DNA from 4 places in the Streptomyces sp. NPDC053367 genome. Region 1 is predicted to be linked to each of the others. Evidence: riboswitches for the same ligand, from Rfam matches in the RefSeq annotation. Region 1 holds a riboswitch; each other region holds the start of a gene.
The links. Region 1 has a riboswitch for cyclic di-AMP ahead of ACIGXJ_RS26430 (NlpC/P60 family protein). Riboswitches for the same ligand answer to the same signal wherever they lie in the genome.

Region 2: another riboswitch for cyclic di-AMP. It lies ahead of ACIGXJ_RS09665 (M23 family metallopeptidase); the one in region 1 lies ahead of ACIGXJ_RS26430 (NlpC/P60 family protein).
Region 3: another riboswitch for cyclic di-AMP. It lies ahead of ACIGXJ_RS27970 (M23 family metallopeptidase); the one in region 1 lies ahead of ACIGXJ_RS26430 (NlpC/P60 family protein).
Region 4: another riboswitch for cyclic di-AMP. It lies ahead of ACIGXJ_RS31940 (peptidoglycan DD-metalloendopeptidase family protein); the one in region 1 lies ahead of ACIGXJ_RS26430 (NlpC/P60 family protein).

Annotation. Positions count from the first base shown of each region.
Region 1 covers NZ_JBITYN010000009.1:377,012-384,191, forward strand. Annotated here, with positions in the region: gene ACIGXJ_RS26415 (LuxR C-terminal-related transcriptional regulator) at 1-348, shown strand, start outside; gene ACIGXJ_RS26420 (NlpC/P60 family protein) at 665-1,753, opposite strand; gene ACIGXJ_RS26425 (hypothetical protein) at 2,227-2,580, shown strand; gene ACIGXJ_RS26430 (NlpC/P60 family protein) at 2,922-4,130, opposite strand; cyclic di-AMP (ydaO/yuaA leader) riboswitch at 4,139-4,307, opposite strand; gene pcrA (DNA helicase PcrA) at 4,527-7,013, shown strand; gene ACIGXJ_RS26440 (peptidoglycan DD-metalloendopeptidase family protein) at 7,088-7,180, opposite strand, start outside.
Region 2 covers NZ_JBITYN010000003.1:20,304-27,483, forward strand. Annotated here, with positions in the region: gene ACIGXJ_RS09660 (PrsW family intramembrane metalloprotease) at 1-1,003, shown strand, start outside; gene ACIGXJ_RS09665 (M23 family metallopeptidase) at 1,029-2,087, opposite strand; cyclic di-AMP (ydaO/yuaA leader) riboswitch at 2,099-2,257, opposite strand; gene ACIGXJ_RS09670 (PP2C family protein-serine/threonine phosphatase) at 2,482-3,687, opposite strand; tRNA gene ACIGXJ_RS09675 (tRNA-Met) at 3,859-3,932, opposite strand; gene ACIGXJ_RS09680 (dihydrofolate reductase family protein) at 4,030-5,160, opposite strand; gene ACIGXJ_RS09685 (MarR family winged helix-turn-helix transcriptional regulator) at 5,226-5,705, shown strand; gene ribA (GTP cyclohydrolase II) at 5,814-6,452, shown strand; gene ACIGXJ_RS09695 (class I SAM-dependent methyltransferase) at 6,535-7,180, shown strand, end outside.
Region 3 covers NZ_JBITYN010000010.1:263,886-271,065, reverse strand. Annotated here, with positions in the region: gene ACIGXJ_RS27985 (DNA topoisomerase (ATP-hydrolyzing) subunit A) at 1-1,396, opposite strand, end outside; gene ACIGXJ_RS27980 (M16 family metallopeptidase) at 1,645-3,051, shown strand; gene ACIGXJ_RS27975 (M16 family metallopeptidase) at 3,048-4,436, shown strand; cyclic di-AMP (ydaO/yuaA leader) riboswitch at 4,651-4,815, shown strand; gene ACIGXJ_RS27970 (M23 family metallopeptidase) at 4,828-5,592, shown strand; gene ACIGXJ_RS27965 (GntR family transcriptional regulator) at 5,787-6,482, shown strand; gene ACIGXJ_RS27960 (HPr family phosphocarrier protein) at 6,633-6,914, opposite strand; gene ACIGXJ_RS27955 (GNAT family N-acetyltransferase) at 7,094-7,180, shown strand, end outside.
Region 4 covers NZ_JBITYN010000013.1:86,785-93,964, forward strand. Annotated here, with positions in the region: gene ACIGXJ_RS31920 (aspartate aminotransferase family protein) at 1-722, shown strand, start outside; gene ACIGXJ_RS31925 (helix-turn-helix domain-containing protein) at 784-1,425, shown strand; gene ACIGXJ_RS31930 (DUF6126 family protein) at 1,422-1,541, shown strand; gene ACIGXJ_RS31935 (tyrosine-protein phosphatase) at 1,563-2,360, opposite strand; cyclic di-AMP (ydaO/yuaA leader) riboswitch at 2,800-2,958, shown strand; gene ACIGXJ_RS31940 (peptidoglycan DD-metalloendopeptidase family protein) at 2,962-3,912, shown strand; gene ACIGXJ_RS31945 (SGNH/GDSL hydrolase family protein) at 4,163-4,948, shown strand; gene ACIGXJ_RS31950 (TetR/AcrR family transcriptional regulator) at 5,194-5,805, opposite strand; partial or broken gene ACIGXJ_RS31955 (Glu/Leu/Phe/Val dehydrogenase dimerization domain-containing protein) at 6,006-7,180, opposite strand, start outside.

The DNA.
Region 1 (7,180 bases):
GCCCGGGGCTATGTGACGAAGACGATCACCGGCTCGGATCTGATCGACTCCGTCTTCCGGGTGCAGGAGGGCGACGCGGTCTTCTCGCCCCGCCTGGCCGGGTTCGTGCTCGACGCCTTCGCGTCGACCGACGCGCCGCCGGTGGACGAGGACCTCGACCGCCTCACCCAGCGCGAGCGGGAGGTGCTGCGGCTGATCGCGCGGGGATACGCGTACAAGGAGATCGCCAAGCAGCTGTTCATCTCGGTGAAGACGGTCGAGTCCCATGTGTCGGCCGTGCTGAGAAAGCTCCAGCTGTCTAATCGGCATGAGCTGACGCGCTGGGCGACGGCGCGCCGGCTGGTCTAGCCAGCCTCCGCGTCCGCGCTTCCTCGCCGCGCCGATGGGGCGCTGCCGGTGTGCGGGTCCCCTTGCCGGTGAGGGGCCTTACCGGCGTCGGGGCTTCCTCGCCGCTGGGGCGGGGGCTACCGGTGTCCGGGGGCGGGGACTACCGGTGTCCGGGGGCGGGGGCTACCGGTGTCCGGGGGCGGGGGCTACCGGTGTCCAGGGTGGGTGCCGGTCCTAGGCGGCGTAGCGCCCAGCGGTAATGGCGTACCGCCTTGGTCGCGCCGGTCAGGCCGGTCAGGCCGGTCAGCCGGCCTCGTCCGAGGGGCCGGGCACCGGCTCACACCACCCGCGTCGCCCCCGCGAAGGGCATCTCGTCCAAGGGGGCCACGCGGACCGGGGCGGAGGGGTTGGGGGCGTGGATCATCTGGCCGTTGCCGATGTAGATGCCGACATGGCTGATGGCGGAGTAGAAGAACACCAGGTCGCCGGGGAGGAGTTCGGAGCGGGAGACACGGCGGCCGGCGCCGATCTGCGCGTAGGTGGTGCGGGGCAGCTCGACGCCGGCGGAGCGGTAGGCGGCCAGGACGAGGCCGGAGCAGTCGAAGGCGTCCGGGCCGGTGGCGCCCCAGACGTAGGGGCTGCCGAGCTTGCTGTAGGCGTAGGAGACGGCGGCCGCGGCGCGCGAGTCCGGGGCGGTGGCGGTGGCTGTGGTGGACGTCGGGGCGAGGGCCTGGAGGTCGGGGCGGGAGGCCGTCGCGTCGCGTGAGGCTCGGGGCGTCGTGGCGGTGGCGTCCTGGCCGGTCACCTCGGTCCGCTCCTCTGCCGTGAGGCGGGACAGCAGTCGGCGGGCCGCGTCGAGTTTGCCGGTGACGGTGCGGCGGTGGCGTTGCAGCTCGGCCTGGCGGGACTTCAGCGAGGTCAGCTCGATGCGTGCGGCGCCGCGCAGTTGCTCGAACTCGCGGAGCCGGTCGCGGACCCGGTGTACGGCGGCGGACTGGCGGTCGCCGGCGCGTTCGGCGAAGGCGGCGTGGTCGAGGTACTCGTCGGGGTCGGCGGAGAGGGCGAGGCTCAGCGCCGGGTCGAGGCCGCCCTGGCGGTACTGGGCGGCGGCCATCGAACCCAGTTCCTCGCGAGCGGAGTTGAGCTTGTCCTGCTTGCGGGCCGCCTCGTCGCGCAGTTCCTCGAGCCGCTGCTCGGCGGCGTCGACCTCCTCCTTGGCGCCGTTGTACTTCTCGGTGGCCACCTCGGCCTCCTGATACAGCCGGTCCACCTGGGCCTTGACCTGCGCCGGGGTCAGGTCCGGGGCCGCCTGCCCGGTGCCGTCGAAGACGGTGGCGGTCGCCGCTCCCGCGAGGGCGAGCGTGGCCGCCGTACGGGCCGTACTGCCGCCGGCCGGGCGCTGTCTGGGCTTGCGGTGCGCTGCCACGACCTGCACGTCCTTTCCTGGGACCGCCGGAACCCCGCGAACGCGGTAGGTACGGCCGCCAGGGGGAGCGGCGTGCGGGTCGGGGACGGCCCGCGCGTCCGGCGGCGCCCGCACAGGGGGGAGCGGACACCGCCGGACTTCTCGGCGGTGGTGTCCGGCTGCCGCCCCTGGCCCGGGCGGCGGTGGGGAGCCGGTCACCTGGGGGAGGACGCTAGACCCGGATATGACAGCCGGGTAACACGATGTACGGAAGTGTCGGGAGGGGACCGGTGGGCGACCGGATCTGTCCGGGTCACAGGATCGGGTCGGTCGACTTCTCGGGGTGCGCTGACCGATGTGGCCGTTCCGGTGCTGGTGGGAAGGCTGGGGTGCTATGCGGCGCATATATGCGGCGGCGCACCGGGCGGAACGGCCTGCGCATGGGCGGGCCCGGTGTACCGGCGCGGTGGAGGCGCTGATTAGGCTCCGGCCTCATGGACGTACTCATCCATCTCTTCGTGGGCCTGCACATCATCGGCATCGCCTCGCTCCTGGGCGGCTTCCTCACTCAGATGAAGGCGATGGGCCAGGGCACTGCCCGCTTCGTCCCGGCGATGCTGCACGGCGCCCTGACGATGCTGGTCACCGGCGTGATCCTGGTCGGCCTCAACCAGGCCGACGACCAGTCGGTGAACAACATCAAGATCGGCGTGAAGCTGGCCCTGCTGATCGTGATCCTGGGGCTCGTCTATGTGAAGCGGGACGAGGAGAAGGTGGACAAGGGGCTGTTCGGCCTGGTCGGCCTGCTGACCACGGCGAACATCTTCATCGCGGTGCTCTGGACCTGACCGGCCCCTCGCGGCGCGGGGCGCGGCCCGCCGGAACACCGAGCCCGACCTCCAGGGCTTCCCGCGCCTGACCACCACCGTCAGGCACTGCCGGTGTCACGCCGCGGCCGGGGCCACCTCGGCCGCCACCCGGGCAGCCCCGCAGCAGTCGTACGACGAGATCCGCGGACGGCGTCGAGCCCGCTGCCGTCAGGGCCCGCCGTCCGCAAGGCTCCCCGGCTGGAAGGGCCCGCTGTCCGCAGGCCCCGCCCGTCCGCAAGGCCTCTTGGCCGCGAAGGCTCCCGGCCGGAAGGCCCGCCGCCCCGAGGTCCGTGGGCCCGAGGCTCCCGGCCGAGCCGCGGTCAGGCCGGACGTACCACGCTGTGGATCGAGGACTCCCCGTCGTAGTAGACGGACTCCTCGCGGACGTACGCGCCCGGCTTGGGGGCGTGGATCATCATGCCGTTGCCGACGTAGATGCCGACGTGCGTGACATCGGCGTAGAAGAAGACGAGGTCACCGGGCTGGGCGTCCGACAGGGAGACCGTGGTGCCGGCGTTGACCTGGTCGTAGGTGACGCGCGGGATGTCCACGCCCGCCGCCTTCCAGGCCGCCTGGGTGAGGCCGGAGCAGTCGTAGGAGTCGGGGCCGGTCGCGCCCCAGACGTACGGCTTGCCGATCTGGGCGCGGGCGAAGGCGAGCGCCTTCTCGGCCTTGCCCGCGTAGGTGGAGTCGGTCGGCGTCGAAGACTCGGAAGTGCCGGTGCCGGTACCGGTGGACGTCGACGTGTCGCCGGTCCCGGTCTCCTGCGCGGCATCCTGCTGCGCCGCCGCCTCGGCCGCCTCCCGCTGCCGCTCCTCCTCGGCCGCCTGCTGCGCGGCGAGCTCGGCGGCCTTGCGGGCGGCCTCCTCGCGCTTGCGTTCCTCGATCGCCGCGAGGCGGGCCTTCTCCTCGGCGGTCAGCCGCGACAGCAGCTCGCGCGCGTCGGAGAGCTTCTTCTGGACGGTCGCCTTGGCCGTCTGCAGCTCGGTCTGCGAGTCGGTGAGCGTCGACAGGCTCTGGGTGGCCTCGCGGCGCTTCTCCATGGTCGCGGACTGCTGGGTGATGTAGTCGTCGACCGCGTCCTTCTGGCGGCCGGTGAGACGGTCCATCAGCTGCGTCTGGTCGAAGTAGTCCTGCGGGGTGTCGGCGAGCAGGAGGGTCGCGGTGTCGGGCGCGGACGCGCCGGTGCGGTACTGGGCCGCGGCGAAGGAGCCGAGCTGCTCGCGCGCCTCGTTGAGCTGCTGGGTGCGCTCGGCCACGTCGTCGAGGAGGGAGTCGACGCGCTTGCGCTGCTTGGCGGTCCGTTCCTTGGCCGCGTTGTACTTCTCGGTCGCCGTCTCCGCCTGCCGGTAGAGATCGTCGACCTTCTTCTCGACCTCCTCCAGGCTCGGGCGGTCGTCGTCCGAGGGGCTGGCGTTGGCCGTCTGGGACAGCAGGGCCACGGAGGTCAGGGCGGCGGTGGCCAGCGCGGGGGTCCGTATGCCTGCGATGCGCGTCCCGGAGGGGCGCGCCTTGCGGTGCGACGCCAAGTGAGGCGACTCCTTCCATGCGCCGCCTACCGGGTTAGCTGTCGGGTTCGGGCGTCTGGTTTTGGAAGGCTTGCCCTACGGCGCGCTCCCGCGAGGGAGTGGGCCGATTCACCCCGGGATCGGTGGGTCCCCGGCTCCGGCGGCGCACGGGCGCACCGGACTCGGCGGAGGCCGCGCGGCCCGGCGACGTTCGCCGGTGGGGGTCGTACGGCCTGCCCGGCACGGTAGCCAACTCGTGTGGCCCGTGTGAAGGTTGATGGGTGATATGCCCGATACATTTTCGTGACCTTGGCATGCACGGGCTCAGAGCGACGCAGGCCGTGGCCCAGGGACTACGCAGAGTAGTTCTCGGGACCGGGACCCGTTGTCAGTGGGGACCCCTAGACTCGTAGAGCGATGAGCAGCCTCTTTGACGACAGCTTCCTGGCGGACCTCCAGGCCCCTCGCGGGCACGACGAGGGGCCCCCGCCGCCGCCCGAGGACGATCACGCTCCGGAGCAGCTTCCGGACGATCTGTTCGGCGGGAAGTTCGACGTGCCCCCGGACCGGGACGCCTACTACCGCGACGGCGCCCCGCGCCCGGCCCTGGACGCCGCAGCGCTGCTGGAGGGGCTGAACGAGAACCAGCGCGCCGCCGTCGTCCACTCCGGCACGCCCCTGCTCATCGTGGCCGGCGCCGGCTCCGGCAAGACCCGGGTGCTCACCCACCGCATCGCCCACCTGCTCGCCGAGCGGAACGTGCACCCCGGGCAGATCCTCGCGATCACCTTCACCAACAAGGCCGCGGGCGAGATGAAGGAGCGCGTCGAGCAGCTCGTCGGCCCCCGCGCGAACGGGATGTGGGTCATGACCTTCCACAGCGCGTGCGTACGCATCCTGCGCCGCGAGTCGAAGAAGCTCGGCTTCACCTCAAGTTTCTCCATCTACGACGCCGCCGACTCCAAGCGCCTGATGGCCCTGGTCTGCCGCGACCTCGACCTCGACCCCAAGCGCTTCCCGCCCAAGTCCTTCAGCGCCAAGATCAGCAACCTGAAGAACGAGCTGATCGACGAGGAGGACTTCGCCGCCCAGGCATCCGACGGCTTCGAGAAGACCCTCGCCCAGGCCTACGCCCTCTACCAGTCCCGGCTGCGCGAGGCGAACGCCCTCGACTTCGACGACCTGATCATGACGACGGTCAACCTGCTGCGCGCCTTCCCGGACGTCGCCGAGCACTACCGCCGCCGCTTCCGGCACGTCCTGGTCGACGAGTACCAGGACACCAACCACGCCCAGTACGCCCTGGTCCGCGAGCTGGTGGGGACGAGCGAGCATCCGGTCGACGTGCCGCCCGGCGAGTACGACGTGCCGCCCGCCGAGCTGTGCGTCGTCGGTGACGCCGACCAGTCGATCTACGCCTTCCGCGGCGCGACCATCCGCAACATCCTCCAGTTCGAGGAGGACTACCCGGACGCGACGACGATCCTGCTGGAGCAGAACTACCGCTCCACGCAGACGATCCTCTCCGCCGCCAACGCGGTCATCGAGCGCAACGAGTCCCGCCGGCCCAAGAACCTGTGGACCAACGCCGGCGCGGGCGCGCGCATCACCGGCTACGTCGCCGACACCGAACACGACGAGGCGCAGTTCGTCGCCGACGAGATAGACCGCCTCACGGACGCGGGCGACGCCAAGGCCGGCGACGTCGCCGTCTTCTACCGCACCAACGCCCAGTCCCGTGTCTTCGAAGAGGTCTTCATCCGCGTCGGCCTGCCCTACAAGGTCGTCGGCGGCGTCCGCTTCTACGAGCGCAAGGAGGTCCGGGACGTCCTCGCCTACCTGCGGGTTCTCGCCAACCCGGAGGACTCCGTCCCGCTGCGCCGCATCATCAACGTCCCCAAGCGCGGCATCGGCGAGCGCGCCGAGGCGATGATCGACGCCCTCGCCCAGCGCGAGAAGATCAGCTTCCCGCAGGCGCTCAAGCGGGTCGACGAGGCGTACGGCATGGCCGCGCGCTCCACGAACGCCGTCAAGCGGTTCAACACGCTGATGGAGGAGCTCCGCACGATCGTCGAGTCGGGCGCGGGCCCCGCCACCGTCCTGGAGGCCGTTCTGGAACGCACCGGCTACCTCGCCGAGCTCCAGGCCTCCACCGACCCGCAGGACGAGACCCGCATCGAGAACCTCCAGGAACTCGCCGCCGTGGCGCTGGAGTTCGAGCAGGAGTCGGAAGAGGGCGCCTCCGGCGGACTCGCCGCCTTCCTGGAGCGGGTCGCCCTCGTCGCCGACTCCGACCAGATCCCCGACGAGGACGAGGAAGGCTCCGGCGTCATCACCCTGATGACCCTGCACACCGCCAAGGGCCTGGAGTTCCCCGTCGTCTTCCTCACCGGCATGGAGGACGGCGTCTTCCCGCACATGCGCGCCCTCGGCCAGACCAAGGAGCTGGAGGAGGAGCGCCGCCTCGCCTACGTCGGCATCACACGCGCGCGTGAGCGGCTCTACCTCACCCGCGCCGCGATGCGCAGCGCCTGGGGGCAGCCGTCGTACAACCCGCCCTCCCGCTTCCTGGAGGAGATCCCTCCGCATCACGTGGACTGGAAGCGCACGGGTGCCACCGCGCCCATGTCCTCAGGCCCGGCCGCCGGGATCGCCGCGTCGCTGTCCTCCTCCCGTTCGCGTTCCTCGGCGTCGGGTGCGTCCGGCTTCGCCACGCGCCGCGGGGCGGCGGAGAAGCCGGTCGTCGGCCTCGCCGTCGGCGACCGCGTCACCCACGACCAGTTCGGGCTCGGCACGGTCATGGCCGTCAAGGGCACCGGCGCCAACGCCGAGGCGACGATCGACTTCGGCGACGCCAAGCCCAAGCGGCTGCTCCTGCGGTACGCGCCGGTGGAGAAGCTCTGAGCCCAGGGCATGAGTGAGCCCCGCTGTCCGGGACAGCGGGGCTCACCGAAACGCTCAAGGGCTACGACCAGGGGTTACGACGGCTCCAGGCCGTGGCTGCGCAGCCAGGACAGCGGGTCGATCGACGAACCGCCGCCCGGCCGCACCTCGAAGTGCAGGTGCGGGCC
Region 2 (7,180 bases), on a different contig from region 1:
CACGGTGATAGCGCCGGTCGTGGAGGAGTCCGCGAAGGCCGCCGCGATCCTGCTGCTGTTCCTGTTCCGCAGAGCGGACTTCACGGGAATCGTCGACGGCGTCGTCATCGCCGGTGTCACCGCGACCGGCTTCGCGTTCACGGAGAACATCCTCTACCTGGGCAACGCCTTCGGCACCGACCAGCTCACCGGTGACACCGGCATCGCGTCGGTCACCGCCGCGACCTTCTTCGTCCGCGTGATCATGTCGCCGTTCGCGCACCCGCTGTTCACCGTCCTGACCGGCATCGGCTTCGGCATCGCCGCCCTCGCCGGCGAACGCCGGACCCTGCGCCGCACGGCGCTGCCCCTCTCGGGCCTCCTCCTGGCGATGGGCATGCACGCGCTGTGGAACGGCTCGGCGACCTTCGGCGACTACGGGTTCTTCGCGGTGTACGGGGTCTTCATGGTGCCCGCGTTCGGGCTGCTGACCTGGCTGGTGATCTGGACCCGGCAGCGCGAGCTGCGCACGGTCCGCGAGGAACTCCCGCCGTACGTCGTGGCGGGCTGGCTGACCCCGGCGGAGCCGTACGCGCTCGGCTCGATGCGCGCCCGCCGGCTGGCCCGCGAGTACGCCGGCCATCACCTGGGCAGGCAGGCGAAGCGAGCCGTGGCGCAGTACGAGGCGTACGCCACGTCCCTGGCCTTCCTGCGCCACCGCGCACGCCGCGGCGGAGCCGGCGCCGACTTCGCCGTACGGGAGCGGGAACTGCTGGGCGAGCTGTGGAGCCGGCACGAGGTCGCCCGCCCGGCCCTGCAGTACGCGGCACGCGCCACGGCACCCGTCCCGGCGTACCACGGGTACGGCTACGGGGGCCGGCCCCATCCGGCCCAGCCGCTGCACCCGGCCCACCCGCAGTACCCCGCGTACAACCCGTACCGCTCCTGGAGCGGGGCCGCGCACGACGAAACCGGCAGCCCTGACGTCGGGGGGTTGCCGTCAGGACCGCCGGGGTTTCAGTGAAGCCGTCGCGCCGGCCGCAGGGGCGTCAGGGGTTCAGGCCCCGGTCGCGCAGCCAGGCCATGGGGTCCACGCCGGCCCCGTCGATGTGGACCTCGAGGTGCAGGTGCGGTCCGGTGACGTTGCCGGTGGCGCCGACCCGTCCGATGACGTCGCCGGTGTTGACCTGCTGGCCGACGCTGACGTTGATCGAGGACTGGTGGGCGTAGCGGATCTCGGTGCCGTCCTCGAGGGTGAGCACGGTGCTGTAGCCGTACGACCCGCTCCAGCCGGCCTCGGTGATCGTGCCGGTGTGGACGGCCTTGATCGGCGTGCCGGTGGGCGCGGCGAAGTCGAGGCCGGTGTGGTAGCCGGAGGACCACATGGAGCCGGCCTGGCCGTAGGTGGAGGTGATCGTGTACGAGGAGGTCGGCAGCGTGTACTGGCGGGCCAGCTCGGCGAGGCGCTCGGCCTCGGCCTTCTTGCGGGCCTCTTCCTCCGCGGCGGCCTTCGCGGCGGCGGCCTTGGCCTCCGCCTCCTTCTCGGCCTGGGCGGCGGCCTCGGCCGCGGCCTTCTCGGCGGCTGCCTGAGCCGCGGCCTGGGCGGCCTCCGCGGCCTTGGTGTCGGCCTGGTCCTGCTGCTGGGCGGCCTGGGCCATGATCCGGGCGCGCAGTGCCTCGCCGGCGTCGGCGGTGCCCTCGGTGGCGGTGTCGGCGGTGTCGGTGCCGAGGCTGCTGAGCGGGGCGACGGCCTCGGTGGTCTCCTCGGCGGGCGCGTCGCCGTCGGAGATGAGGGAGCCGATGGAGGGCAGGTCGGGCATGGAGATGGCGACCGGCGGCTTGCCGGACTGGGCGCTGGCCATGCCGCCGGCGCCCACGGCGGCTATGACGCCGACGCCGAGGACGGTGGAGCTGCGGGCGAGTCCGCCGCGCTGCTTGGCGACGCGGTGGCGGCCGCGGACGGGGCGGACGGAGTCCGCGGTGGGGTTCCACTCCTCCCACGGTCCCTCGTCGGTGGGGTGGCCGCCGTAGACGAACGTTTCCTCGGTCTCGGCGGTGCGCTGGCCCGGCACGAACGGGACGTGCGGGGCAGGGCGGTTGGACGCCACGTGGGCGTGCTCCTTTCCTTCCTTCTCGCCTACCGGGTTAGCTGACGGGTTCGGAGCAGGAAGGTCTCCTACGCGCGTATATGCGACCGTGTGTCCACGGCGAAATACGCCCGATTCACCCCAAGTTGGTGGTTCCCCGGTTCCCTGACGGGATTCGGCGCGTGCGCACGGAGCCGTCTCTTGTGACGGCTGGGACGACCGCGCTGCGTTATCGGACGTTAATAGAACCGGGGCCGCAATTCCAAGCCGTTCGGCTTGATCATTAAACTTCCCGGCCGGGACGTACGGCCCACGGACGGCGAAAAACGGGCGAGTTGACCCCGGCTCAGCACCGTACGAGTTTTTGATGGTGACTCAGATGTTATGCGCAGGGCGCTCGTCCGGTCACAGCACGTCACTTCGGGGCCGGGCGCCGTACGGCGAGCAGCGCCATGTCGTCGGTGAGGGCGCCGCCCGTGTGCCGGCGGACCTCCTCCGCGAGGGTGCGCAGCAGATGGCCGGGGCCACGGAAGGTGCGTCCGGCGAGCCGCGCCTCGGGGTCGTAGAACCTCCCGCGGGCGTCGCGCGCCTCGGACAGGCCGTCGGTGTGGAGCAGCAGGGTGGCTCCGGCGGGGAAGGGGTGCTCCTCGGCGTGGTCCGGCCGGCCGCCGAGCTCGCTCATCCCGAGCGGCAGCGCGGTCCGGCGGGCGGCGAGGGCGTCCAGCGTGCCGTTGACGTGCAGCACCAGCGGGGCGGGGTGGCCGCGGTTGACGAGGCGTACGACACCGTCGCCGTGCGGGAGTTCGGCGAGCACGGCCGTGGTGAACCCCTCGTGGGCGTCCGGCCCTTCGCGCCGTGCGCCCTCCCGGTCCAGGGCGCGGTCCAGCCGCCGGGCGACCGCCTCCAGGGTGGCCTCCTGCTCGGCCGCCTCCCGGAACGCCCCGATGACGACGGCGACCGCGGACACCGCGCCCATGCCCTTGCCGCGGACGTCCCCGACGATGAGCCGCACCCCGTGGGGGCTGTCCTGCACCGCGTACAGGTCGCCGCCGATGAAGGCGTCCGCCTGCGCCGCCTCGTAGCGCGCGGCGATCTCGAACTCGCCGATCCGCTCGGCCGGTTCGGGCAGGACGGCCCGCTGGGCGGCCTCGGCGATCGCCCGCGCGGAGGCGAGCCGCTCGTCGCTGCGGCGCACCAGGACGTTGATGACGACGGCCAGGGCCGACACCGTCACCACGGTGACCAGCTCGGTGACCGAATCGACGTCCAGGACGATCCCCATCAGCAGGTGCACGCCCAGGACGACGACGATCGCGGCGGCCCCGGTGAGCAGCGTGCCGCGCCGGGAGTAGAGCGGGGCGGCGACGAGGGGGGCCGCGGTGAAGAAGGGGACCGCGGCGTACGCGGCCGGGGTGAGCCAGTCGTAGGCGGCGCCGCCGGCGATGAGCAGGGCGGGCAGGGCGCGGACGCAGGTGCGGATGAAGGTGAGCCGCCGCCCGTCGGGCCGCCGCCTGCGGCGCGGGCGCGGTGGCCGCGCGAGGTGCGCACCGGTCCGCTCGGCAGCCCCTCGGTGCGCGCTCGCGTCCCTCGGCTCGGGCCACAGCTCACCAGGCGGCACCACTCGTACTCCCGCAGAGCATGTCGTCGCGGGCCGCGCGTCGGGCCCCGTCCGTCCAGCCTTGCCGTGGCGGGCGCGGGGCGGCGAGCGGGGTGGTCCACCCGGGCGACAGCGTCTGCGGGAACGACTCAGGGCCGGTGTCCATCTGCATGGACACCGGCCCTGAGTCTTCAGTAGCGGGGACAGGATTTGAACCTGCGACCTCTGGGTTATGAGCCCAGCGAGCTACCGAGCTGCTCCACCCCGCGTCGGTGAAACCAGTGTACGCCATCTGCGGGACAGAAAGCGAAACGTTTAGGCCCACCCCTCTGACCTGCGGGTTTCGCTTCCGGGGCCGGTCGCGGGTCAGCCGGGCAGATGCGCGTTGGGCGCCTTGGCCCGCTCCTCGTACTCCGGCAGGACGACGACGTCGACCCCCTGGGAGGCGAGCAGCCCGCTGCCGTCCGCGTCGGCGACGAAGGTGTCGGGCTCCCGCCAGGCGGTGACCACCCGGCGTACACCGGCGTCGAGGATCAGCCGGGCGCAGGGTGCCGGCCGGGAGGCGCGCCGGGCGCAGGGTTCGAGGCTGGAGTAGACGGTGGCGCCGGGCAGCCGGGGGTCCGCCGGGTCGATCTTGGCGAGGGCGGCCTCCTCGGCGTGCACCACGGGGTCGTCGCCCTCGCGGGAGTGGCCGCGGGCCAGCTCGGTCCCGTCCGCGGCGACCACGACCGCACCCACGCTGAAGGCGCTCTGCGACGGCGGGCACATGGCCGCCAGCTCGCAGGCGAGGGCGAGCCAGTGCCGGTCGGCGGGCACGGCGGTGCCTGCCGTGCCGGGCGCGGTGGGCTCGTAGCGCATGAGCACCACGTCCTCGATCCGCCGCGTCTCGACCAGCCGCAGCCGCCCGCCCTGGTAGCCGCCGGGCCCGAACAGCCGGGGTGCCTCGGGCGTGCCGACCAGCAGGGGCGCGAGGACGAGCTGGAGTTCGTCGGCGAGCTGCTGCCGGAGCAGCTGGGTGTGGACGGTGCCGCCGCCCTCGACCATGAGCCGCCGCACTCCTCGTACGTCGTGCAGATGCTCCAGGACGGCCCGCCAGTCGAGCGCCGGGCCGAGGGCGACGACGTCGGCGGCGATCCCCGCCCGCCCGGCGCGCTCGGCGCCCTTCTCGGTCGTGTACAGGACCTTCTCGCCGCCGGTGTGCCAGAAGCGGGCGGCGGGGTCGAGGTCGCCGGTGGCGCTGACGCAGACCTTCAGCGGGAACTCGGGCCGGCCCTCGGCCGCCCGGGCGGCGCGCCGCTCGGCGGAGTTGACCAGCAGCCGGGGGTTGTCGGCGCGCAGGGTGCCTGCGCCCACGAGGATCGCGTCGCAGGAGGCCCGTACGGCGTCGACCCGGTCGAAGTCGGCCGGGGAGGAGAGCAGCAGGCGGTCGGGGCCGGTGTCGTCGAGGTAGCCGTCGAGGGAGACGGCGGCGGAGAGGAGGACGTACGGGTACGGCATCGGTGCGCGGTCTCCCTCAAAGAGGTGAACTTGGTTCAAGTTTGAAGCAAACCTACACTGGCGGCATGACGACCCGCTGGCTCACCCCCGACGAGCAGCGCGCCTGGCGCGCCTACGTCGCCGCGACGCACCTCCTGGAGGACGCGCTGGACCGGCAGCTCCAGCAGGACGCCGGCATGCCTCATCTGTACTACTCCATCCTGGCCACCCTGTCCGAGGCGCCCGAGCGGCGGCTGCGCATGACGGAGCTGGCCGGGGCACTGAAGATCACCCGCAGCAGGCTGACGTACGGCGTCGCCCGTCTGGAGAAGGACGGCCTGGTGGCCCGCGAGGGCTGCCCCTCGGACCGGCGCGGCAGCATCGCCGCGCTGACGGCGCAGGGCATGTCGGTCCTGGAGCGCACGGCACCCGGCCATGTCGAGACGGTCCGCAGGCGCCTGTTCGACCGGCTGGCACCGGAGCAGGTGGGGCAGCTGGAGGAGATCTGCACGGCCATCCAGGGCGCGGAGGAGGACGACGACGTGCCGTGGCTGCGCCGCTCGTGAGATGCGCCACTCCGGTTGCTTAAAGTTTCAAGCACGGGCTAGGTTCGTGTCCGCAGCTGCTTCAAATCTGAAGCATGCCGCCGTGCCCGCCGACCGGACGGAGATCCCATGCCCGACCTGCCCGCCGCCACCCAGCGCGCCCGCGTCCGGGTCCCGCTGAGCTTCGCCGACGGCTACCGCGTCGACGCCGAGCTGGTGACCTTCCACGGGCTGGCGGACGGCGCCGAGCACCTGGCGGTGATCCTGGGCGAGCCGGGCGCCGGGACCCCCCTGGTCCGCCTGCACTCCGAGTGCCTCACCGGCGACGTGTTCGGCTCGGCCCGCTGCGACTGCGGCCCCCAGCTGCGCGAGTCGGTCGAGCGCATAGCCGAGCGCGGCGGCGTCCTGCTCCACCTCCGCCAGGAGGGCCGCGGCATCGGCCTCTACAACAAGCTCGACGCCTACGCCCTCCAGGACCAGGGCCTCGACACCTACGAGGCGAACGCCGCCCTCGGCCTCCCGGAGGACGACCGCGACTACACCGCGGCGGCCCAGATGCTGCGCGCCCTCGGCATCACCGAGCTGGACCTGCTCTCCAACAACCCCGACAAGGCGACCCAGTTGAGCGGCCTGGGCATCACGGTCCACGACCGCGTCCCCACCGGGGTGTTCACCACCGCGCACAACGTCCGCTACCTGCGCGCGAAGGTCCTCCAGACCCAACACACGCTTGCGCTGGGCGAATTGACGGACCTGACGGTGGGCTGACCGGTGGGCTGACGGTGAGCTGGACGCGATACTGGAGGACGAGCCCGCGGACGGACGGGAACACCGACAGCGAGGTCCCCCGTTGCCCTCACCCACCAGCCACAGCTACGACACGGTCGCCGAGCGCTACGCCGCCGAGATCGCCGGCGAACTCACGGGCAAGCCCCTCGACCGCGCCCTCCTGGACACCCTGGCCGAACTCGCCGGCGACGGCCCCGTCCTGGACATCGGCTGCGGTCCCGGCCACGCCACGTCCCACCTCGCCGCCCGAGGCGCCCGGACCACGGGCCTGGACCTCTCCCCCGCCATGTGCGCGATCGCCCGCCGCACCACGGCCCTCCCCTTCGCAGCCGCCGACATGACCGGCCTCCCCGTCCGCTCCGCCTCGGTCTCGGCCCTGTGCTGCCTGTACGCGGTCATCCACCTGGACGCCGCCCGACGCCCCCTCGCCTACGCCGAGTTCGCCCGCGTCCTGCGCCCCGGCGGCCACGCCCTCCTCTCCTTCCACACCAGCGACCCCGACGCCGCCCCCGGCGACTCCCGCCACCTCACCACCTGGTGGGACCACGAGGTCGACCTCACCTTCCACTTCCTCGACCCCGCCACGGAGACCCGCTCCCTCGCCGAAGCGGGCCTGACCCTCACGGCCCGCCTGGACCGAGAGCCCTACCCGGACACGGAGCACCCGAGCCGGCGGACTTATCTGCTGGTGCGGCGGGAGGCGAGTT
Region 3 (7,180 bases), on a different contig from region 1:
GCTCCTCGATCTCGGCGTTCAGCCGCTCCTTCTCCGCCTCCAGCTCGATGCGGTCGTACTTGGTCAGGCGGCGCAGCGGGGTGTCGAGGATGTACTGCGTCTGGATCTCGCTCAGCGAGAAGTGCGCCATGAGGCGCTCCTTGGCCTGCGCGGAGTTCTCGCTGGAGCGGATCAGGCGGATCACCTCGTCGATGTCCACCAGCGCGGTGAGCAGGCCCTCGACCAGGTGCAGCCGGTCGCGGCGCTTGCCGCGGCGGTACTCGCTGCGCCGGCGCACGACCTCGAAACGGTGGTCGAGGTAGACCTCCAGCAGCTCCTTGAGACCGAGGGTGAGGGGCTGTCCGTCGACCAGCGCGACGTTGTTGATGCCGAAGGACTCCTCCATCGGCGTCAGCTTGTACAGCTGCTCCAGGACCGCCTCCGGCACGAAGCCGTTCTTGATCTCGATGACCAGCCGCAGGCCGTGCTCGCGGTCGGTGAGGTCCTTGACGTCGGCGATGCCCTGGAGCTTCTTCGAGCCGACCAGGTCCTTGATCTTGGCGATGACCTTCTCGGGGCCGACCGTGAACGGCAGCTCGGTGACGACCAGGCCCTTGCGGCGCGCGGTGACCGGCTCCACGGAGACGGTGGCGCGCATCTTGAAGGTGCCGCGGCCGGTCTCGTAGGCGTCGCGGATGCCGGACAGGCCGACGATCCGGCCACCGGTGGGCAGGTCGGGGCCCGGCACATGACGCATCAGCGCGTCCAGATCGGCGTTGGGGTGCTTGATCAGGTGGCGGGCGGCAGCGATGACCTCGCGCAGGTTGTGCGGCGGCATGTTGGTGGCCATGCCGACCGCGATGCCCGAGGAGCCGTTGACCAGGAGGTTCGGGAAGGCGGCCGGCAGGGCGACCGGCTCGCGCTCCTGGCCGTCGTAGTTGGGGACGAAGTCGACCGTGTCCTCGTCGATCGACTCGGTCATCAGGCTCGTCGCCTCGGCCTGCCGGCACTCGGTGTACCGCATGGCGGCGGGCGGGTCGTCGTTGCCCAGCGAGCCGAAGTTGCCGTGGCCGTCGACCAGGGGCAACCGCATGGAGAAGGGCTGGGCCATGCGCACCAGGGCGTCGTAGATCGACGCGTCGCCGTGCGGGTGCAGCTTGCCCATGACCTCGCCGACCACGCGGGCGCACTTCACATAGCCGCGGTCGGGGCGCAGCCCCATCTCGTTCATCTGGTAGACGATGCGGCGGTGCACCGGCTTCAGGCCGTCGCGTGCGTCGGGCAGGGCTCGGGAGTAGATGACCGAGTACGCGTACTCGAGGAAGGAGCCCTGCATCTCGTCGACGACGTCGATGTCGAGGATGCGCTCCTCGAACGAGTCGTCGGGCGGCGGGGTCTTCGTGCTGCGGCGGGCCATCGCTGCCGGCTCCTTGCTGAGGCGTGTGGACGGATCTGACGCGGACCATTGTGGACCTCGGCACTGACAACGCCGGAACGGACCCGGCGTCGCCCGTGGAGGCACGACTGAGCGCAGGCTACGGGATCTCGCTCTGGGCGTACGGCGGCCGGGAACTCCACCGGCGGTCCGCACGCTTGCATACAGTGGCAGGACCGGCAGGAGAACAGCGGTTTTCAGCAACCGCATCCGCGATCGAAGGGACGTACATGCCCATGGGTCACACGGCCACAGACCAGGCAGGCTCCGGCGGCCTGACAGCGACCGAGCACCGCCTGGCCAACGGCCTGCGCGTGGTGCTCTCCGAGGACCATCTGACCCCGGTCGCGGCGGTGTGCCTCTGGTACGACGTCGGCTCCCGCCACGAGGTCGAGGGACGCACCGGTCTGGCTCACCTCTTCGAGCACCTGATGTTCCAGGGCTCGGCCCAGGTCAAGGGCAACGGCCACTTCGAGCTGGTGCAGGGGGCGGGCGGCTCCCTCAACGGCACCACCAGCTTCGAGCGCACCAACTACTTCGAGACCATGCCCGCCCACCAGCTGGAGCTCGCCCTCTGGCTGGAGGCCGACCGCATGGGCTCCCTGCTCGCCGCCCTCGACGACGAGTCCATGGAGAACCAGCGCGACGTCGTCAAGAACGAGCGCCGCCAGCGCTACGACAACGTGCCCTACGGCACCGCGTTCGAGAAGCTGACCGCCCTCGCCTACCCGGAGGGCCACCCCTACCACCACACGCCGATCGGCTCGATGGCCGACCTGGACGCGGCGACGCTGGAGGACGCGCGCGCGTTCTTCCGCACCTACTACGCGCCCAACAACGCCGTGCTGTCCGTGGTCGGCGACATCGACCCCGAGCAGACGCTCGCCTGGGTCGAGAAGTACTTCGGCTCCATCCCGGCCCACGACGGCAAGCCCGCCCCGCGCGACGGCACGCTGCCCGACATCATCGGCGAGCAGCTGCGCCAGGTCGTCGAGGAAGAGGTGCCCGCGCGGGCGCTGATGGCGGCCTACCGGCTGCCGCAGGACGGCACACGCGCGTGCGACGCCGCCGACCTGGCGCTGACCGTCCTCGGCGGCGGCGAGTCCTCCCGCCTCTACAACCGGCTCGTACGACGCGACCGTACGGCCGTCGCGGCCGGCTTCGGCCTGCTGCGCCTGGCCGGGGCGCCCTCGCTGGGCTGGCTGGACGTGAAGACCTCCGGTGACGTCGAGGTGCCCGTCATCGAGGCCGCCATCGACGAGGAGCTCGCCCGGTTCGCCGAGGAGGGCCCGACCGCCGAGGAGATGGAGCGCGCCCAGGCACAGCTGGAGCGCGAGTGGCTGGACCGGCTCGGCACGGTCGCGGGCCGCGCCGACGAACTGTGCCGCTACGCCGTCCTGTTCGGCGACCCGCAGCTCGCCCTGACCGCCGTACAGCGTGTCCTGGAGGTGACGGCCGACGAGGTCCGCGAGGTCGCCGCGGCGCGGCTGCGGCCCGACAACCGCGCGGTGCTCGTCTACGAGCCGCTGTCGCCCGAGTCCGCGGAGCACACCGAGGACGAGGACTTCCCCGAGGACCCGGAGGCCGAAGCCATGGTCGAGGCCGCCCACGACGACAACGAGGAGGCGGCGAAGTGACCGAGCTCGCCACGATGGACTTCCACCCGCAGCCCAAGCCGGGCGAGGCCAGGCCGTGGGCTTTCCCGGCGCCCACGCGCGGAACGCTCGACAACGGCCTGACGGTGCTGCGCTGCCACCGCCCCGGCCAGCAGGTCGTCGCCGTCGAGGTCCTCCTCGACGCGCCGCTCGACGCGGAGCCGGCCGCCCAGGAGGGCGTGGCCACGATCATGGCACGGGCCTTCTCCGAGGGCACCGACAAGCACTCCGCCGAGGAGTTCGCGGCCGAGCTGGAGCGCTGCGGCGCCACCCTCGACATGCACGCCGACCACCCCGGCGTGCGGCTCAGTCTGGAGGTCCCCGCCTCCCGCCTGGCCAAGGCCCTCGGTCTGGTCGCCGACGCCCTCAGGGCGCCCGCCTTCGCCGACGGCGAGATCGAGCGGCTGGTGCGCAACCGCCTCGACGAGATCCCGCACGAGATGGCCAACCCGGCCCGGCGCGCGGCCAAGGAGCTCTCGCGGCAGCTGTTCCCGCAGAGCTCGCGCATGTCGCGCCCGCGCCAGGGCAGCGAGGAGACGGTCGCCGCGATCGACTCCGCCGCCGTACGCGCCTTCTACGAGCGGCATGTGCGCCCCTCGACCGCCACCGCCGTGGTCGTCGGCGACCTGACGGACCTCGACCTGGACGCGCTGCTCGGCGAGACCCTCGGCGCCTGGACGGGCTCCAAGGCCGCGCCCCGGCCCGTGCCCCCGGTCAGCGCCGACGACACCGGCCGGGTCGTCATCGTGGACCGCCCCGGCGCCGTCCAGACGCAGTTGCTCATCGGCCGGGTCGGCCCCGACCGCCACGACCGCGTGTGGCCGGCCCAGGTGCTCGGCACGTACTGCCTCGGCGGCACCCTCACCTCCCGCCTGGACCGCGTCCTGCGCGAGGAGAAGGGCTACACCTACGGTGTGCGGTCCTTCGGACAGGTGCTGCGCTCCGCGCCCGACGGCAGCGGCGCGTCGATGCTCGCCATCAGCGGGTCCGTCGACACCCCCAACACCGGCCCCGCGCTCGCCGATCTGTGGACCGTGCTGCGCACGCTCGCGGCGGAGGGCCTCACCGACGCCGAGCGGGACGTTGCCGTGCAGAACCTCGTCGGGGTGGCGCCGCTGAAGTACGAGACGGCCGCCGCGGTCGCGAGCACCCTCGCCGACCAGGTCGAGCAGCACCTGCCCGACGACTTCCAGGCGACGCTGTATCAGCAGCTCGCCGCCACCGGCACGGTGGAGGCCACCGCGGCCGTCGTGAACGCCTTCCCGGTGGACCGGCTGGTGACGGTCCTCGTCGGCGACGCGGCGCAGATCAAGGAGCCCGTGGAGGCCCTCGGCATCGGTGAAGTCACCGTGGTGACCGCCGAGTAGGGCGGCGAATTCGCGCCACACACGCGTGGGGCCCTGGTGACCGGAGCGTCATCAGGGCCCCTCTTTGTCCGAGTTGGCCGTGAATTGCAGGAGATGCTGCCTGTCTGCCCTGTGGCGTGCGCTACAAAAAGCCTGATCCATTAGAGGATCGAACGATGATCCCCTTAGTGTCGTCCGGGCTGTCCGTCAGGCAGTGCGCCGCACCCGCGGCACCGGACAGTCATCGCCGAGTCCCCGTACGGCGCGAGCCAGGGGAGCCGGGGACCCATCGAAGTCCCTGGGGTGAATCGGACGCCCGCGCGTCACGCGAGGGGGTCCGTAGGAGACCTTCCTGCTCCGAACCCGTCAGCTAACCCGGTAGGCGAGAGGGAAGGAAAGGACAAGCCACTTCATGGCGTTCACGCGCGCCAACGGGAAGCACCGCCGTCCCAGCAGGATGCAGCGCACCACCGCCCGCGCGGCGGGCGTCGCGGCCCTCACCACCACCGGCGTCATCGGCACCCTCGCGGGCCCCGCCCTCGCCGCCGAGCCCGAGGCCGAGCAGACCGGCCTGCTGCCGGTCGTCACCATCGGCGACTCCGTGGCCGAGCAGATCGACGCCCAGGCCGCCGCACAGAAGCAGGCCGCCGAGGAAGCGCTCGCCGAGCAGCAGGCCGAAGAGGCCGCCGTCAAGCGCGCCGTGGCGCGGGCCGAGGCCGCCCGCGAGGCCAGGGAGCGCGCCGCCCGTGAGGCCGAGCGCAAGCGCCTGAACACCTTCGTGGCCCCGATCGCGGGCTCGTACGTCTCCACCGGCTACCAGGCCAGCAGCGCGCTGTGGTCCTCCGGCAGCCACACGGGCGTCGACTTCCACGCCGCCAGCGGCACCGTCGTCCAGTCCGTGGGCATGGGCACGGTCGTCGAGGCCGGCTGGGGCGGCGCGTACGGCAACCAGGTGGTCATCCAGATGCACGACGGCACGTACACCCAGTACGGCCACCTCTCCTCCATCTCCGTCGCCGTGGGCCAGTCGGTCGAGCCCGGTCAGCAGATCGGCCTGTCCGGCGCCACCGGCAACGTCACCGGCCCGCACCTGCACTTCGAGGCCCGCACCAGCCCGGAGTACGGCTCGGACATGGATCCGGTCGCCTACCTCCGCTCGCACGGTGTGAACATCTGACCGACAGGTTTTCCGCGAAAGCCCCGGCTCCCGCAGCCGGGGCTTTCGGCGTTCCCGCCGCCCCGCTCCGGCCGATTGACCAAAAAATATCCATGGATTCCGGCTCGCCGTCGGAAATGCGGCCGCATTGCAATAGAGTCGCTGAACACACGTCAATCGTCGACGTTTCACGGGGATTAAGGCGGAGGTCGGTCATGCGTGTTCCGGCGCACTCGGTATGCACGGCGATCCGGGACGACATCGTCGCGGGCGTCCACGAACGCGGCAGCCGGCTCACCGAGGAACTGCTCGCGCGCCGCTACGGCGTCTCGCGCGTGCCCGTCCGGGAGGCGCTGCGCACGCTGGAGGCGGAGGGCTTCGTCGTCACCCGGCGGCACGCGGGCGCGTGCGTGGCAGAACCCACCGAGCAGGAGGCCGCCGACCTGCTGGAGATGCGCATGCTGCTGGAGCCGCTGAGCGCCTCACGGGCCGCCCAGCGCCGTACCGAGGCCCATCTGAAGGTGCTGCGCGGCCTCGTCCGGCTGGGCCAGGAGCGGGCCAGGCGGGGCAGCAGCGAGGATCTGCGCTCGCTCGGCGGCTGGTTCCACGAGACGCTGGCCCAGGCCTCCGGCAGCCCCGCCCTGGTGTCGGTGCTGACCCAGCTGCGGCACAAGATCGCCTGGATGTACACCACGGACGCACCGACGGGGCCCGTGGACTCCTGGGCCGAGCACGGCGCGATCGTGGACGCCGTCGCGCGCGGGGACGGTGAACGCGCGCGGGCGATCACCGCGCTGCACACCGAACGGGCGATTGCCGCGCACCGGCTGCGCTTTTCCGGGGGCGCCGACCGCGCCGACCGTGTGAGGACTTCGCAACATCCCGTAAACATGTCGGGCGTGCGGCATTAACACGAGCGCCGTATACAAAGAGGAGTAATTTCCTGGGGGTTTATTCATGCTGCCCGGGAGTCTATTTCTCCCGCGCGTGAACTCCCCCTGAACGGGGAAATGCGAAGGGCTCGCCCGGTAATGCGGACGAGCCCTTCGGTGTCGGATTCCTCAGACGGTCTCGGGAAGCTCCTCAAGGCCTTCGGCGACCAGCTTGGCCAGGCGGTCGAGGGCGGCGTCCGCGCCCTCGGCGTCGGAGGCCAGGACGATCTCCTCGCCGCCCTGGGCGCCGAGGCCGAGGACGGCCAGCATGGAGGCCGCGTTGACGGGGTTGCCGTCGGCCTTGGCGATCGTCACGGGGACGCCTGCGGCCGTGGCGGCTCGGACGAAGATGGAAGCGGGGCGGGCGTGGAGGCCCTCGGCCCAGCCGACGTTGACGCGGCGCTCAGCCATGTGTTGCTGCCCTTCAGTGCTCAGGGTTGTCTAGACCAGTGTTCCACACGTGAAGCGTCTCCGGGACGGGCCTGTCTCCCGCTCCCGGGGCGGCGGCCGGACCGCGGCCTCGGTCCGGACCCCGCGTCCTCACAGACTGCCCCGCGCCGTTGTCGTACGCGAGCCGTACTCTGGGCCCCATGCAGAGCGCGCCGGACCGGCAGGAGTACCCCGCCCACTGGGAAGCCGACGTGGTGCTGCGCGACGGCGGCACCGCGCGCATCCGC
Region 4 (7,180 bases), on a different contig from region 1:
CACAGGAACTGCTGCACCGGCACAAGGCGCTGCTCATCGCCGACGAGGTGCAGACCGGGCTCGGCCGGACCGGCGACTTCTACGCCCACCAGCACGAGGACGGCGTGGAACCGGACCTGGTGTGCGTCGCCAAGGCACTGTCCGGCGGATACGTCCCCGTCGGCGCCACCCTCGGCAAGGACTGGATCTTCAAGAAGGTCTACTCGTCCATGGACCGCGTCCTGGTGCACTCGGCGAGCTTCGGCTCCAACGCCCAGGCCATGGCGGCCGGCCTGGCGGTGCTGTCCGTCATGGAGGACGAGGAGATCGTCGCGAACGCCCGGGCCACCGGCGAGCTGCTGAGGTCCCGGCTCGCCGCGCTGGTCGACAGGTACGAGCTGCTCGCCGACGTACGAGGCCGGGGGCTGATGATCGGCATCGAGTTCGGCCGGCCGAAGTCGCTGAAGCTGCGCAGCCGCTGGGCCATGCTCCAGGCCGCCCGCAAGGGACTGTTCGCGCAGATGGTCGTCGTCCCGCTGCTCCAACGGCACCGGATCCTCACCCAGGTGTCGGGCGACCACCTGGAGGTGATCAAGCTGATCCCGCCGCTGATCATCGGGGAGAAGGAGGTCGACCGGTTCGTCGGCGCCTTCACCGAGGTGATGGACGACGCGCACAGCGGGGGCGGGCTGATGTGGGACTTCGGCAGGACGCTGGTGAAGCAGGCGGTGGTCAACCGCTGAGGCTTTTGCCTCTGAGGCAAGAAATTTGCCCGAGAGGCAAGGTTGCGGCTGAATGGAGAGCATGAGCTCTCCCGAGACCGAGCCCACCGCGGACCGGCCGGCCCCCGACACGCCGGTGGGCGACCTGCCCGCCGTCGCGCCCCAGCTGCGCGCCCTGCGCCGCCGGGCCTCCCTCACGCTGGAGGCCGCGGCGCGCTCCGCCGGGCTCTCGCCCGCGCATCTGTCCCGGCTGGAGACCGGGCAGCGCCAGGCCTCGCTGCCGATGCTGCTCGCGCTCGCCAGGATCTACGGTACGACCGTCTCCGAGCTGCTGGGCGAGCGGGTCGCCGACCGGGACGCCGTCGTACGGGCCGCCGACATGGAGCCGACCCGGGCGGGCGGCTGGACGTACTGGCAGGCCGGCGCGCCCGGCCGCGGTATGCAGGCCCTGCGGGTGCACGTGCCGTACGGCTCCCAGGGCGACATCGTGCGGGTGCACCCCGGTGAGGAGTGGCTGCACGTCCTGACGGGACGCCTGCGGCTGCGCCTCGGCGACACCGCGCAACTCCTCGGGCCCGGGGACAGCGCGCACTTCGACTCGCTGACCCCGCACCGCATCGCCGCCGAGGACGAGGGCGGCGTCGACCTCCTCTTCGTCCACACCCTGCTGCAGAGCCCCACGGCCGCCTTGTGCCTGGGCCCCATGACGAGAGACACGCCATGAGCGACATCGAACAGAAATTCCCGCGCACCCTGTGGGTCCGGCTGCTGATCTACATCGTGGCCGGGCACGTCTTCGCCGGGTTCCTCTATCTGCTGTTCGAGGTCGGAGCCAAGTAGGCGGCCGCCCGTTCGGGCTCCTCAGTCGAGCAGCCGGTCCCGCAGCCGCTCGCGGGTCTCGGGCGTCACGCCGAGTCCCCGCCGCAGGTAGGTGTCGACCTCGCCCCAGGTCTCCTCAATGGTCTCCAGCGCCGCCGTGAGGTACTCCGCGCGCGCGTCGAAGAGCGGGCTGAGCAGCTCCATGACCTCCGGCGAGTAGGCGGTGGCCGCGTCACCGCCGCGGTGCACCTTGTAGCGGCGGTGCTTGGCGTTGGACTCCAGGTAGTCGGCGAGGACCGCGTCGCGCTCGACGCCCAGGGCCAGCAGGGTCACGGCGATCGACAGGCCGGCACGGTCCTTGCCCGCCGCGCAGTGCATCAGGGCCGGGACGCTGTCCTCGGCGAGCGCGTGCAGCACCTGGGAGTGCTCGGAGGTGCGCTCTTTGATCATCTTCCGGTACGAGGCGATCATCCGGCCGGCCGCCTTGCCGTCGGCGAGGATCTCCCGCAGCTGGTCCAGGTCGCCGTCGCGGACCATCTTCCAGAACTCGGCGCCGTCGGCCGGGTCGCTCAGCGGCAGGTTGAGGTTGCGCACGCCCGGCAGCTCGACGTCCGGGCCCTCCAGCTTCTGGTCCGCCGCGTTGCGGAAGTCGAAGATCGTGTGCAGGCCAAGTGAGGCGAGGAAGGCCGCGTCCTCGGCGGTCGCGTGCGCGAGGTGGCCGCTGCGGAAGAGCACGCCGTGGCGCACCCGGCGTCCGTCGACGGTCGGCAGTCCGCCCACGTCACGGAAATTACGGACTCCGGCCAGCTCCGGCTCGGTCGACGGGACCTGCTGCGTCACGTGGGGCTCCCTCCGGTCGGGCCCCGCCGGCGCGGCTCGACCGACGGGCTCGCTCATGACCATACGACCGACCTTACGACACGGCCTCGGGGGGACATGTATGCGCCGCTTCTCCTCTCACGCCACATCTGGGCTTTCTGTCCGAATTAGTGCCTTCATTCCAACTCGCTCTGGAATAAAGGAACGTGGAGCATCGTCACGTGAGGAGCGTCATACACGTGACCGTGAGTCGCCCGTCATGCTCACGTAATCAAGGTGCTTTTCAAGGGTGTTTGGCGAATGCGCCGCGGCTGAAATGCACGGAGGGTGACCGGGAATTGCCACTAAGGATCAAGAAGAAGCCCTTCGGGTGGAACCTCTTGCTTGTCCCTTTGCGTCTTGGTCGCTTACGTTCGCCACCGATCCGGACGGACGCCTAATCCTGCCGCCGCCCGGAGCCCGCGCAAACCCACCCGTGTACGGCAGGAGCGGGGGACCCACAGGTTCAATCGCCTGTTCCGGTCTCCGGAACGGCTCGGGGTAAAGCCGCGCCCGTCGCGGCCGGACATCTCCAGTCCGCACCCGACAGCTCACCTCGCAGGCGCCGGAGAGGAAAAAGCCCATGCCCGCGAAGGGTAAGCACCGCCGTCCCAAGGCCCAGCGCCTGACCCGTTCGATCGCCGTCGCCGGTACCGGTGGCGCCGCACTCGCCCTGCCGCTTCTGGCGGCCACCGGTGCGAACGCCGCGACCGGACAGTCCGTCCCCGACAAGGCCGTCAGCGCGGCCGCCACGGTCCAGAAGGCCGCCGTGAACACCAAGGCCGTCGAGAAGAAGGCCGCCGCGACCCCGCGCACGTACACCGTGAAGATCGGCGACTACCTCTCGAAGATCGCCCAGGAGCAGCACGTCAGCGGTGGCTGGCAGAAGCTGTACCAGGACAACCGCGAGGCCGTCGGCAGCGACCCGTCCCTGATCCACCCGGGCCTGAAGCTCGCGCTCGGCAAGAAGGCGGCGGCCACGCAGTCCTCCGACGCCGCCGAGAGGAAGACCTCCGCGCCGAAGGCCGCCGAGGCGCCGAAGCCGGCCGCGCAGTCCGCCGAGACCACCGAGGCCCCGAAGCCCGCCGAGTCCACCGCCACCCAGGCGGACACCACCGCGGCGAGCGGTTACACCGCCCCCGTGTCCGGGGCCGGTGTCGGCACCGCCTACCGCGTGGCGGGCAGCATGTGGTCCAGCGGCTACCACACCGGCGCCGACTTCGTCGTCCCGACCGGCACCTCGCTCAAGGCGGTCGGCGCGGGCACCGTGGTCTCCGCGGGCTGGGGCGGCGCGTACGGCAACCAGGTCGTCATCAAGCTCAGCGACGGCTACTACGCCCAGTACGCCCACCTCTCCTCGCTCTCCGTCTCGGCCGGGCAGACGGTGACCGCCGGGCAGCAGGTCGGCCTCTCCGGCGCGACCGGCAACGTGACCGGCCCGCACCTGCACTTCGAGATCCGCACCACCCCGGACTACGGCTCGGACGTGGACCCGATCGCCTACCTCCGCTCGCACGGCGTCGCCATCGGCTGACGCCCACCGTGCACCCGCCGAAGGCCGGACCCCGATCCCCGGGTCCGGCCTTCGGCGCGTCCCTGGTGCACCCACCCCCGGGCGGCCGCACCCCAACAGGACCGGAGCAGGGGTTATTCCCGGACCTGACGACACTTTGGGAGTGGCTTATCTCACCGCCCGTCAACCCCGGCCTACGGTCGCGTAGGTCACATTCGAAGGTGAATCATGGGCCGACGTGGCAGACGATTCGAAGAGTGACAGCAGATCAGTGATCGGGTCGTACGTGGCGCTGGGGGACAGCTTCACCGAGGGTGTCGGCGACCCCGGCCCCGACGGGGCGTTCGTCGGCTGGGCCGACCGGTTCGCGGTGCTGCTCGCCGACCGACGGCCCGAAGGCGACTTCGAGTACACCAACCTCGCCGTACGGGGGAAGCTGCTCGACCAGATCGTGGCGGACCAGGTGCCCCGGGCGGTGGAACTCGCCCCGGACCTGGTCAGCTTCTGCGCCGGAGGCAACGACATCCTCCGGCCCGGCACCGACCCCGACGACGTCGCCGAGCGCTTCGAGCGGGCGGTCGCCGTACTCACCGAGGCGGCCGGCACGGTGATGGTGACGACCGGCTTCGACACCCGGGGCGTCCCCCTCCTGAAGCATCTGCGCGGCAAGATCGCGACGTACAACGGCCATGTGCGGGCCATCGCCGACCGCTACGGCTGCCCGGTGCTCGACCTGTGGTCCCTCAGGTCCGTCCAGGACCGCCGCGCCTGGGACCACGACCGGCTCCACCTCTCGCCCGAGGGCCACACCCGCGTCGCCCTGCGCGCCGGACAGGCCCTCGGTCTGGAGATCCCGGCCGACCCCGAGCAGCCCTGGCCGCCCCTCCCGCCCCGCGGCACCCTCGAAGTCCGCCGCGACGACGTCCAGTGGGCCCGCGAGTACCTCGTCCCCTGGATCGGGCGCCGCCTGCGCGGGGAGTCCTCCGGGGACCATGTAACGGCCAAGGGCACGCTGAAGCCGGACCAGATCAAGCTCCGCATCGGCATCGTCGCCTGAGGGACCGACACCCCGCGCCCCGCTGGGTCGGATCGGCGCGGGGGCCGGCCCTAGGGGGCGTCTCGCCGATCATGCCGGGCTCCCGGCGCCCGGCACCGCGCCTCGCCGCGTTGTCGTCAGTCGCCGACTTCCCCACTCTCGGCTCCGCTCGAGCGGGGACCCCATCGCGTCGACGCCCTCCTCCGCCTTGCGGTGCACGGCACCGGACGCCGCTCGCTGATCCGGCCTGATCGACGAGACACCCCCTAGGAGGTCAACGCCTCGACGGACAGCCCCAGTTCCCGGGCCAGCGCCTCGTCCACCCATCCCGTCGCCCGGGCCCGGGACACCGCGCCCGGGTACGACGTCAGCTGCACCGCGAGGCCGTCGAGCAGCGCGGTCAGCCGCAGGGCGCTGGCCGTCGGGTCGGGACACCGGAACTCGCCCGCCGCCACGCCCTCGGCGATGACCTCCGTGAGCGCGGCCTTCCACCGCCGGTCGAGGTCGCGTGTGACGTCCCGCAGGGCCGGCTCGCGCAGGGCGGCCGCCCAGCCCTCGATCCACAGCCGCCAGCCCTTGGCCTGCCCGGTGGGGGCGTACCAGCGCACGGCCGCCCGCAGCCGCCGCAGCGCGGAGGTGCGGCGGCCGAGCAGCCCCCGCAGACGGGCCAGGTCCGCCTCGGCCGCGTGGGAGAACGCGGCGGCGACCAGCTTCTCCTTCGTCGAGAAGTGGTAGAGCACCAGCGCGTTGCTCACACCCAGGGCCGCGGCGACGTCGGCGATCCGCACCGCGGCCACGCCCCGAGCCTCGATCTGCTCGACGGCGGCCCGCAGCAGCTCCTCGCGCCGCTCCTCCACGCTCAACCGCACTCTCGCCACGCGGTTCACCCTACACAGCGCCCTCCCCGCAGGGCCGGTCGACGCCTCTGCGGGGCCCGTCGGCACCAACTGACCGGCCGTTCAGTCGGCGCGTGTCGTCGGGCGCCGGAGGGCGGTCGCGCTCGGGCTCTTCCCGCCGTACGGCGCGCTGGTCGCTTGCCCACGACCGCGAGACGCGGGCCCGAGGAACGTGGCCACGGTCACCGGTACCAGCCGAAGCGCTCGGCGATCACCGGCAACCTCTCCTCCACCAGGGCGTGCGCGGCGGCGCGCGGAGCCGTGCCGTCGGCCTCCGCGCGCGCCAGCATCCGGTCGACCAGTGCGCGCATCGATCGGCGCGTGTGCGCGAACGCCTCGTCCGGGTCCGCGCCGATGTCGCCGAACAGCGTCCACCACCACCACGCGTTCGTACCCGAGTTGACCACCACGTCCGGCAGCACCGTCACCCCCCTCGCCGCCAGCAGTTCCTCGGCTTCGGCGACCACCGGCATGTTGGCCGCCTCGACGATCCAACGAGCCCGCACCCCCTCCTGGTTCCCGGCGTCGACCGCGTACGACACCGCCGCGGGGACGAGGATCTCCGCCTCCGCCGACAGCCAGTCCTCGCAGGGCAGTTCCCGGTCGCCGGGCCGCAGCGCCGCCCGGTCGACAATGCCGTGGGCGTCGCGCGCCGCGAGCAGCGCCTCCACGTCGAGCCCCGCCGGGTTGGCGATCGTGCCCTTGAGGTCGGCGACCGCCACGACCGTCAGGCCCGCGCGGGCGAGGAAGCGGGCCGTGGCGCCGCCCATCGTGCCGAACCCCTGCACGGCCACGCGCGTGCCCGCGTACGGCACACCCGCGCGGTCGAGCGCCGTGAGCGCGGCCTCGGCGACACCGCAGCCGCCGACCAGCTCGTCCAGCCCGATGCCGTCCACCTCCACCGCGAACGCTTACGCGAGCCGCGCCCGCGCGGCCGTCTCGTCGTCGAGCAGCGGATACACCGCCTGGACCGAGGAGACGAGCCCCGCCTCGGCCGCCGCCCGGTCCACCAGGTCCTGGCTGAGACCGAGGTCCTCGCCGGTGGTCCAGAACCGCTCGATGTACGGCCCCATCGCCCGCAGGTACCGCACCAGCAGCCCGTACGCCTCCGGGTCCCGGGGGTCGCAGTCGATGCCGCCCTTGGCGCCGCCGAGCGGGATGTAACGGCTCTCCGGGTCGTAGTGCAGGGCCTCCTTCATGGTCATGCCCCGCGCGAGCCCGGCGACCTCCTCCAGGGTGCAGCCCGGCCGCATGCGCAGCCCGCCGCTGGACACGCCCCGCACCAGCCGGTCGACGACCAGGAAGCCCTGCCGGCCGGTGACGTGGTCGGTCCAGGTGAGCGACAGCAGGGGAGCGG